2 regions of the Niveibacterium sp. COAC-50 genome follow, and region 1 is predicted to be linked to the other one. Evidence: riboswitches for the same ligand, from Rfam matches in the RefSeq annotation. Region 1 holds a riboswitch; the other holds the start of a gene.

The links. A riboswitch is a leader RNA that binds a small molecule or an ion and turns the genes downstream of it on or off. The one in region 1 is predicted to bind cobalamin.
Region 2: linked by a shared signal. The riboswitch ahead of HH302_RS10855 (hypothetical protein) and the one ahead of HH302_RS07610 (TonB-dependent receptor domain-containing protein) in region 1 are both predicted to bind cobalamin.

Annotation. Positions count from the first base shown of each region.
Region 1 is NZ_JABCJM010000002.1:31,585-36,258, forward strand. It holds gene HH302_RS07605 (FecCD family ABC transporter permease) at 1-811, opposite strand, end outside; gene HH302_RS07610 (TonB-dependent receptor domain-containing protein) at 849-2,672, opposite strand; cobalamin riboswitch at 2,838-3,056, opposite strand; gene cobU (bifunctional adenosylcobinamide kinase/adenosylcobinamide-phosphate guanylyltransferase) at 3,122-3,646, shown strand; gene cobT (nicotinate-nucleotide--dimethylbenzimidazole phosphoribosyltransferase) at 3,744-4,674, shown strand, end outside.
Region 2 is NZ_JABCJM010000002.1:730,415-735,088, reverse strand. It holds gene HH302_RS10870 (alanine--glyoxylate aminotransferase family protein) at 1-502, opposite strand, end outside; gene HH302_RS10865 (AraC family transcriptional regulator) at 585-1,397, opposite strand; gene HH302_RS10860 (YbhB/YbcL family Raf kinase inhibitor-like protein) at 1,448-1,987, opposite strand; cobalamin riboswitch at 2,124-2,336, shown strand; gene HH302_RS10855 (hypothetical protein) at 2,500-3,075, shown strand; gene cbiB (adenosylcobinamide-phosphate synthase CbiB) at 3,101-4,021, shown strand; gene cobD (threonine-phosphate decarboxylase CobD) at 3,999-4,674, shown strand, end outside.

The sequences.
Region 1 (4,674 bases):
CGACGAGACCGACAAAGCCCACCGCGCCGACTGCCGTCACCGCCGCAGCGGTGAGCAGTGACGCGAGCAGGAACACGATGGTCGCAACGCGACGCGTATCGACACCGAGCGCACGCGCATGCCGCTCGCCGCGGGCGAGCAGATTCAACTCGCGCGCCATCGGCAGACTGGCCAGCACGCCAAGTATCAGTACGCCCAGCACCAGCCACGGGCGATCCGCCGCGCCCGCATCACCCATCAGCCAGAACAGCATGCCGCGCAGCGCACGGTCGGGACTGAGTGCAAGGAGCAGCGAAACCAACGCGCCGCAGCCGGACGCGACCACCACGCCCGTCAGCAGCAAGCGGGTTTGCGTCCTGCTACCGGAACCACGCGCGATGCCGAACACGGCAAACATGCTGAGCAGGGCACCGGCGAGCGCCGCGCCGTCCACCCAAGGCGTGGCGAGCCCCAACAGCAGTGCCGACAGCGCGCCGACCGCCGCGCCACCGGAGATACCCAGCACATAGGGATCGGCCAGCGGGTTACGCAGCAGCACTTGCATCAGCGCACCCGACAAGGCCAGCAGGCCGCCGCAGCCGAAGGCAGCCATCGCACGCGGCAAGCGCAGCTGCGCCACCACGGTGGCGGCCATGTCGTCCGGCTGGCCGCGCAGCGCGTCGAAGATCGCTCGCGGCCCCGCTGCCACCTCGCCCGCGGCCAGTGCAGCGAAGAACGCCGCCAGCACCACGGCAGCGAGGCCAAGCAATACGAGCAGCACGCGGCGAGGGCGCATCGGCGAACGAGCGATTGCGATCGAAAGGGTGCTCATTGTCGCGCGCCCCGGCCCACCAGCGAAATGCCTGCGCTCAGCGGGTGCTGAAACGCAGGCCCGCGAAGATGCTGCGTCCGGCTGTGCCGTAGCCGCGCACCGTCTCGTACTGCTCATCGAACAGGTTGTCGAGCCGCACTTCCAGTTGCGTTTGCGGCATCAACTTCCAGCTCGCGACGAGATTGACCAGGGTGTAGGCGTCGAGCTTGTGCAGGTTCGCCGCGTCGTCGTAGCGATCGCCGACATAGCGCACTTCGACGCCGGCACGCCAGGCATCCTGCACATAGCGTGCGTTGAACGCCCCCTGCCACTCGGCACGCCTTGCGAGTTGCGTATCGGTATCCGGGTTACGCGCATGCAGCCAGTCGAGCGAGCCATCCACGACGAAAGCGCCAAAGGTATTGCCCGCTTCGGCGGTGACGCCATCCAGCTCGGCGTGCGCAATGTTTTGTGGCGTCCAGGTCTCATCCAGCGCGATCTGGTCGCTCACACGGTTGCGGTAAGCGGTCAGCGATGCTTTGGCCTCGCCCGACTCCCACACCACGGCCGTCTCCACGCTGCGGCCCTGCTCGGCCTTCAGGTTGGGATTCGAGTAGCCGGGGTAGTAGAGGTCGTTGAAGGTCGGCGCGCGGAACGATGTGCCACCGCCGACGCGCACTCGCCACGCCTCGGCGAACTGCCAACCCCAAGCGGCCGTGCCGGTGGTATGCGCGCCGAATTGCGAGTTGTCGTCGCGGCGCACGTTGAGCTGCACGCGCTGCGCACCGTAGTGGGCGCTCCAGCCAGCGAACAAGGCATTGATCGTGCGGGACTGATCAAAGCTGCCTTCAGCCTTGGCCTGCTGCTGCAGCCATTCGGCGCCGAGCATCAGGCTGCCCGGCCCGATGCGGACATCGTTCTGCCACGACGCCTGGTCCTGCTCGGTGCGGAAGGTCATGCCGGTCGGATTCCACATCGCGTAGTCACGGCTGTCGTCCACCGAGCGACCAAAGCGCAAGGTGCTGACCCAGTTCTCGGCGAAGCGATCACGCAGGCTTGCGCCATAGCTCGCCACCTTCACGTCGGTATGCGAATCAAAACCGATGCCGCCGTCGTACCAGCTGCGGCCGTTGTTCTGCAGTGCGGTCAGTTCAAGCGCGTGACCGTCGGCGATCTTCCAGCCGAAATTGGCCGCGAAACTGTTGCGGCGATAGCCGTCGTCGTCCGGGTCGTAGCTATAAGGCTGCTTGACCGGATCGTTAATCGCCGAATAGCCGTTCGTCTCCTGATGCGTCACGCGCAGGCCGCCGCTGAACGCGCCGTTCTTGCCCGACACCCCTGCCGCATACTCCTGCGTGCCGTAGGTGCCCACGCCGGCAAACGCATCCGCCGCAAAGGGTTCCGTCGCGCGACGGGTGAAGATCTGGATCACGCCACCGATCGCGTCAGCGCCGTAGAGCGCCGAAGCCGGGCCGCGGACGATTTCAATACGCTCGATATCGTCGAGCGACAGGTGTTCCAGCGACGCGCCACCGCTGGTGGCGGATCCAATGCGCATGCCATCGACCAGCACGAGGCTTTGCGACGCACTCGCGCCGCGCACGATGAGGCCCGCCGTCTTGCCAGGCCCCCCGTTGGAATAGAACTGCAGGCCGGGCTGGCGGCCGAGGAACTCGGTCAGATCGGCGACGCCGGCACGGGCGATTTCTTCGCGGCCGATCACTGTCACGTCGGCGAGGGTCTCGGCGATGCGCGTCGCTTGCCGCGTGGCGGTGACGACGATCGTGCTGCTGGGAATATCGTCCGGCGCGGCAGCGAACGAAGGTACGGAAAACGCCGCGAGAACGGCGGCGGTGACGGGGCAAACCCGAAGGCACTTCATTTAGAGGCAACTCCCTGATCGTCCGCGCACGCGACCCCGCGTGCCGGACATGGCACACGGACAGCGCAACGGGGAAACGAGCAGGCAGGGCGCAAAGCGCTCAGGCTGATCAACCGACACCCCGCGGCCTGTCCTCCAGCGCAAACACCCTGCTGACACAAAGGCGCTTGCGGATGTCTGACGGGCCGGTATCCGGGCTTGCGAGCGGGCGCATGTGCGCCGGCCCTGCGTCGCCTTCCCGGGAACAATCCCAGTGGCCGATGACGCCGGGCTCTCGCCTACCGTTGCGGGGGCAGCACAGGAATAGTCCGCATGCGGACGCACCTGTTTCCCGTTTAACCCTGGCGCGCGACACGCCGGGGCACCTTTCAGACGAAACTCCGGCCGCAGCCGGAGTAAGCGCGGCAGTTTAACATTGCCGCTTTCGCGTCGCAGCAAAGGTTTCTCCGATGATCGAACTGGTACTCGGCGGTGCGCGCTCCGGCAAGAGCCGCCACGCAGCGCAACGGGCCGCCGCCGGCGCACTGCCGGTGACGCTGATTGCCACCGGGGAAGCGCTCGACGAAGAGATGCGCACGCGCATCGCGCGCCACCGGGCCGAACGCGACCCGCGCTGGAAGACCATCGAGGCCCCGCTCGACCTGCCACGCCAGCTGATTGTTCAGGCCCGCCCCGGCAACTGCGTGATCGTCGACTGCCTGACGCTGTGGCTCAGCAACCGCCTGCTCGCCGCGCCAGACGACGCCGGCGATGCCGCGGGGGAAGCTGCGGCAGCCGAGCTGATCGCAGCACTCAATCGCTGCGGCGGACATGTGATCCTCGTCTCGAACGAAGTTGGCCTCGGGCTGGTTCCCGAAACACCCCTCGGGCGCGCCTTCCGCGACGCGCAGGGGCGACTGAATCAGGCAGTGGCCGCGATGGCGCAGCGCGTCGTGTTCGTTGCGGCGGGTTTGCCGCTGGTGCTGAAGGGCTGAGGCAAGCGCCAAGCGCACGCTTCACCCGGCGCAAAGGCCGAACCGCCCCTGCGTGCTAGCATCCGCCCCCTTCTGCCCGCCCCGGAATTCGTCCGCCATGTACGCCGATATCACTTCGCCCGACACCGCGCTGAGCGCGGCACTGCAAGCCCGCATCGACGGCAAGACCAAGCCGCCGGGCAGCCTGGGGCGAATCGAAGCGCTCGCGGCGACGATGGGCCTGATCCAGCAGAGCACGTCGCCCTCCGTGTGTGCGCCACACATCGTCGTGTTCGCCGGCGACCACGGTGCGGCAAAGGCGGGCGTGTCGGCCTACCCGCAGGATGTGACCTGGCAGATGGTAGCCAACATGCTCGCTGGCGGCGCGGCGATCAACGTGTTCGCACGCCAGGCTGGCATCGCGCTCTCCGTGGTCGACGCCGGGGTCGCACGCGAGCTTTCCGATCTGCCCGCCACCGGAGCAGACGGCACCCGTTTCGTGCGCGCGAAGGTCGCCGCCGGCACCGCGAACTATCTCGACACCACCGCGCTGAGCAACGACCAGCGCGACACCGCGATCGAAGCCGGTGCGCGGATCGTGCGCGAGCTGGCGGCCGCCGGCTGCAACACGATCGGCTTCGGGGAAATGGGCATCGGCAACACCGCGAGCGCATCACTGATCACCGCCGCCCTCACCGGCGCTCCGCTGGCCGACGTGATCGGACGCGGCACCGGGCTCGACGACGCTGGCCTCGCACGCAAACACGCGCTGCTGGCCCAGGCTTGGCAGCGCGCTGGCGCGCCCCGCGATGCGCTGACCGTGCTGGCAGAGTTCGGCGGCTGCGAGATCGCGATGATGGTGGGGGCATTCCTTGAAGCCGCGCGGCAGAAGATGACCGTCGTCGTGGATGGTTTCATCGTCACCAGCGCCTTGCTGGTCGCCCATGCGCTCGCCCCCGCGGTGCGCGACTACTGCGTGTTCGCACACCGATCGCAAGAGCCGGGTCACACCACGCAGCTGGCGCACCTTGCTGCGCAACCGCTGCTCG
Region 2 (4,674 bases), 700 kb from region 1:
GTGCGATCTGCGCCAGCGTGGCGGCGTCCGACAGTGCGCCGGTGGAGGTTTCGGCATGCACGAAGGCAAGGATGCGCGCCTGCGGATGTGCCTGAAAGGCCTTGCGCACCTTGTCCGGGTCGACCGGCGCGCCCCACTCGTCTTCCACGATCACCGGCGTGCCGCCGCAGCGGCGCACGTTCTCGGCCTGGCGGCCGCCGAACACACCGTTGACGCACACGATCACGGTATCGCCCGGTTCGACGAGGTTCACGAAGCAGGTTTCCATGCCGACCGAACCGGGCGCGGAGACCGGGAAAGTCAGTTCGTTCTTTGTCTGGAAGGCCCAGCGCAGCAGGGTCTTGAGCTCTTCCATCATGCCGCTGAAGGCCGGGTCGAGGTGGCCCACTGTGGGCAGCGCCATCGCCTGCAGCACACGCGCCGGGACATCGCTCGGGCCGGGGCCCATCAGCACGCGACGAGGCGGGTGGAAGGAGGTGATCTGCGGCGCGCTGCGGTCCATGTAGGGCTCTCCGACGGGTTCTGATGAGTCGCCGATGGTGGTGCCGCGGGTGCGGGCTGGTCAAGCCCGCAACAACCCTAGTTCACGCCGGCTCGGCCACTGCGCGGCGGTGGCCGCGGATCGCTGTGGGCGCAAAGCCGAAGCGACTGCGGAAACGTAACGCGAAGCGGGACGCGGACTCGTAACCGACCGCCTCGGCGATGCGCGTAACCGGCATCGCGGTGGATTGCAGCAGCTGCATTGCACGCGTCATCCGCACATCGACCAGCAGTTCGCTCAGCGCGGTGCCCTCGGCCGCCAGGCGGCGGCGCAAGGTGGCTTCGCTGATCGCCATCGCAGCAGCGATCTGGTCGGTATTCCACGCGCGGCCCGGCTCGGCGTCGAGCAGGCCGCGCACCCGCCGCACGAAGGACGGCGGCGGTGCCTCGGCAAAACGGCCGCCGTGATGCGCGAGCCACACCAGCAACTCGGCCATGCGATGGCGCGCAACGCCTTCAGGCACCACGTCGGGCTGTGCGATCGCATCACGCGCATGCAGGCAGGCGTTGGCAAACGCATCGCCCTGCGGATGGATCGCCAGCACATCGCGGATCGGCGGCGCGTCGCAAACTTGTGCGGCGAGCAGCGCCGGTTCCCACACCAGCCAGAAAGCCTCGTAGTGGCCATCCGGGCCAACGCGGTTGGTCACATCGAAATGCTGCCCGCCGGCAATCGCCAGGGCCTCACCAGCGTGCAACACGCAGTCGCCACCGGCCCAGCTGAGCGCTTTCTCGCCGTGCGTGATGAAGATCAGGATCGGCGTGTCGATGAACACCCGCGCAAAACGCAGCGCCTGGCGCTGCACGATGCGCGCGGTGCTGCCGACGCCGGGGCGGGTATGGATCTCGGGGCTCATGGATTGCGTGGCGGGCGGTGATGCCCGCCAGTGTCGCCGATCCGGGCCGCTCAGCGCCCGCCGGTTGCCTTCAGCGACGCGCGGCCGAGCGTCACGCTGCGCATCATGAAGCCGAGCATCGCCGGCGTGGCGTGCGCGGGCAGGTCGAAGCGCTCCACGCTCAGCGCATGCACGGTGACGATGTAGCGGTGCGTTTCACCCACCGGCGGGCAGGCGCCGAGGAAGCCGGGCTGGCCGGTGTCGGTGTTGAGCTGCATCGCGGCCGCCGGCAGCTTGCCCGCTGCGCTGCCGGCGCCGGCCGGCAAGGCGCTTGTGTCGGCCGGCAGGTTCGCGACCACCCAGTGCCACCAGCCTGAGCCGGTCGGCGCATCGGGGTCGTACACCGTCACCGCAAAGCTCCTGGTGCCGGCGGGCGCGTTGTCCCAGCGCAGATCGGGCGAGACATTCCCGCCGCTGCAGCCGAAGGCATTGGCGTACTGCGCGGGCGCCAGCTTGCCGCTCGCGAGCGCATCGCTCTTGAGCGTGAAATCGGCCGCGCTGGCCGGCATCGCGATAAGGGTGGCAATCAGGGCGAGGGATCTGAGTTGCATGGCAGGCTTCCTTGCAGGGTTTCGGTGTCATCAGTATCGGCACTGAGCAGGGCGCCGTGCGTGCCAAGTCGATCGATTTCGGTGCCGATCCGATCACACGCGCCGCGCTCGCCGCCGCCACGCCGTGCGGGTACACTCAGCCCTTACAGCAGCAGGTGCCCCGATGGCGTTCGCCGGAGGGGTGAAACGGGAAGCCGGTGCGCCTTCGGGCCATTCCGGCGCTGCCCCCGCAACGGTAAGCGAGTGAAGACGCGGCAAGACGCCACTGTGGCAACACGGGAAGGCGCTGCGTCGGTGCCAGCCGGCACGCTCGCAAGCCCGGAGACCGGCCTGATGCTGACAGCGGGCATTGCGGGTGGGCGATGCCGCGTGAGGTGTATCCCCTTGCGCGAGCTTCCCTCCGGCCAGCCCGTTCGTTCCCGATGTGGCGCGGGCGTTGCGCTGCCTCGGGGTGTTGCTATGCGACCGTGCCGGCCCGCCGTGGCCCCGGTCCGCTCCGAAAGGGTTATTCGATGCTCGCACCCGCCCGCCGTCCGCAACTGGCCATCGCCACCGCACTCGTTCTGCTGATGACCGCCAGCCGTGGCCATCACCTTGCCTCGCTCGCGCACCTGCCGGGCGCATCCTGGGCCGTGTTCTTCCTCGCCGGCGCCTATCTGCGCCCGCGCTCGGCGCTGCCTGCCCTGCTCGGCCTGGCCTTCTCGCTCGACTATGTCGCGATTGCCTGGCAAGGCGTCAGCGATTTCTGCGTCAGTGCCGCCTATGTGGCACTGATCCCGGCCTACGCGGCACTGTGGGGTGCCGGCCGGCTGTACGCCGCGCGCCACAGCGACACCGTGCGTACCCTGCCCTGGCTGGCGGTGTGCGCGCTCGGCGGGGTCGTGATCTGCGAACTGATTTCGAGCGGCAGCTTCTACTTCTTCTCCGGCCGCTTCGCCGAACCAACGCTTGCGGTGTTCGCGGAACGGCTGGCGACCTACCTGCCGGGCGACCTGGGCAACGCGGCTTTCTGGATCGTCATGGCGACCGGTGTGCACGCCTGCTTTGCGATGCTGGCGCACACCGCGCCGCGCGGGCAGCGCACATGAGCCAGGCGCAGCAAGGGCGCACGCAATGAGCACCCTGGCCAGCGTGGTGCTAGCGCTGGCGCTCGACGCACTGCTTGGCGAGCCGCGGCGCTGGCATCCGCTGGTCGGCTTCGGCCGGCTGGCGCAGGCGCTTGAAGTGCGCTGCAACCGGCAGGGCAATCGCCTTGGGCGCATGACCGGTCTGCTCTGCTGGGCCGTGCTGGTGCTGCCGCCGGTGGCGCTGTGCGCGCTGGCCCTGCCTGCCCCGGCCGGTACGCTTTTCGGCGCGCTGGTGCTGTACTTCGCACTCGGCGCACGCAGCCTCGCCGAGCACGCCCGCGCCGTCGCCGAACCCTTGCTGCGCGGCGAGCTGCCGGCAGCGCGGCAGGCCTTGTCGATGATCGTCAGCCGCGACACCACCGCGCTCAGCGAATCCGGTGTCGCCGCCGCGACCTGCGAATCGGTGCTGGAAAACGGCAACGACGCGGTTTTCGGTGCGCTGTTCTGGTTCGTCGTCGCGGGGGCGCCGGGGGCGCTGCTGTTCCGCCTGGCGAACACGCTGGATGCGATGTGGGGCTACCGCACGCCACGCCTGCTGCACTTTGGCTGGGCCGCGGCGCGGCTGGACGACCTGCTCAACCTGATCCCGGCGCGGCTCACCGCGCTGGGCTATGCGCTCGCCGGGAGCTGCGCGAACGCACTGCATTGCTGGCACACCCAGGCGGCCCGACACGACAGCCCGAACGCCGGGCCGGTCATGGCAGCCGGCGCCGGTGCATTGGGGCTGGCGCTCGGCGGCCCGGCGGTGTATCACGGAAAGCTGGAGCACCGCCCGACGCTGGGCCGTGGCCGCGATGCCACGCCGGCTGACATCGACGCGGCGTTGCGCCTGACGCGCCGCGCGCTGCTGCTGTGGCTCGCGGCAATCACACTGGGAGGCCTCATTGCGACCCGCATCGGCACCTGAGTTGGCGAGCCCGCACGGCGGACGCTTGCGCGAAGCCTCGCGCCGCTATGGCATTGCGCTCGACCAATGGCTGGACCTATCGACCGGCGTGAATCCGGTCGCCTGGCCGGTGCCGCCGCTGCCGTTGAGCTGCTGGCAGCGCCTGCCGGAAGAGGACGATGGGCTCGAAATCGCAGCCGCGCAGTACTACGGCAGCGAGACGCTGCTGCCGGTGGCGGGCTCGCAGGCCGCCTTGCAGGCGCTGCCCTGGCTGCGGCCGCACGGCGCCGTCGGCGTGGTCGGGCCGAGTTACGCGGAGCACGCCGCTGCTTGGCTGCGCGCCGGGCACCATGTTGAGGACGTCGAGCCGGACACGATCGACAGCCTGCTGCCGGCGCTCGACGCACTGGTGCTGGTCAATCCGAACAACCCCACCGGCGAGCGCTACCAGATCGGCCAGCTGCTTGCCTGGCACCGCCAGCTGGCAGCGCGCGGCGGCTGGCTGGTGGTCGATGAAGCTTTCATTGACGCCACGCCGGCGGAAAGCCTGGTCACCCATGCCGGCATGCGCGGGCTGATCGTGCTGCGCTCGCTAGGCAAGTTCTTCGGGCTGGCGGGCGCCCGCGTCGGCTTTGTCTTCGCCGACGCGGCCCTGCGCGGCCGGCTGGCACATC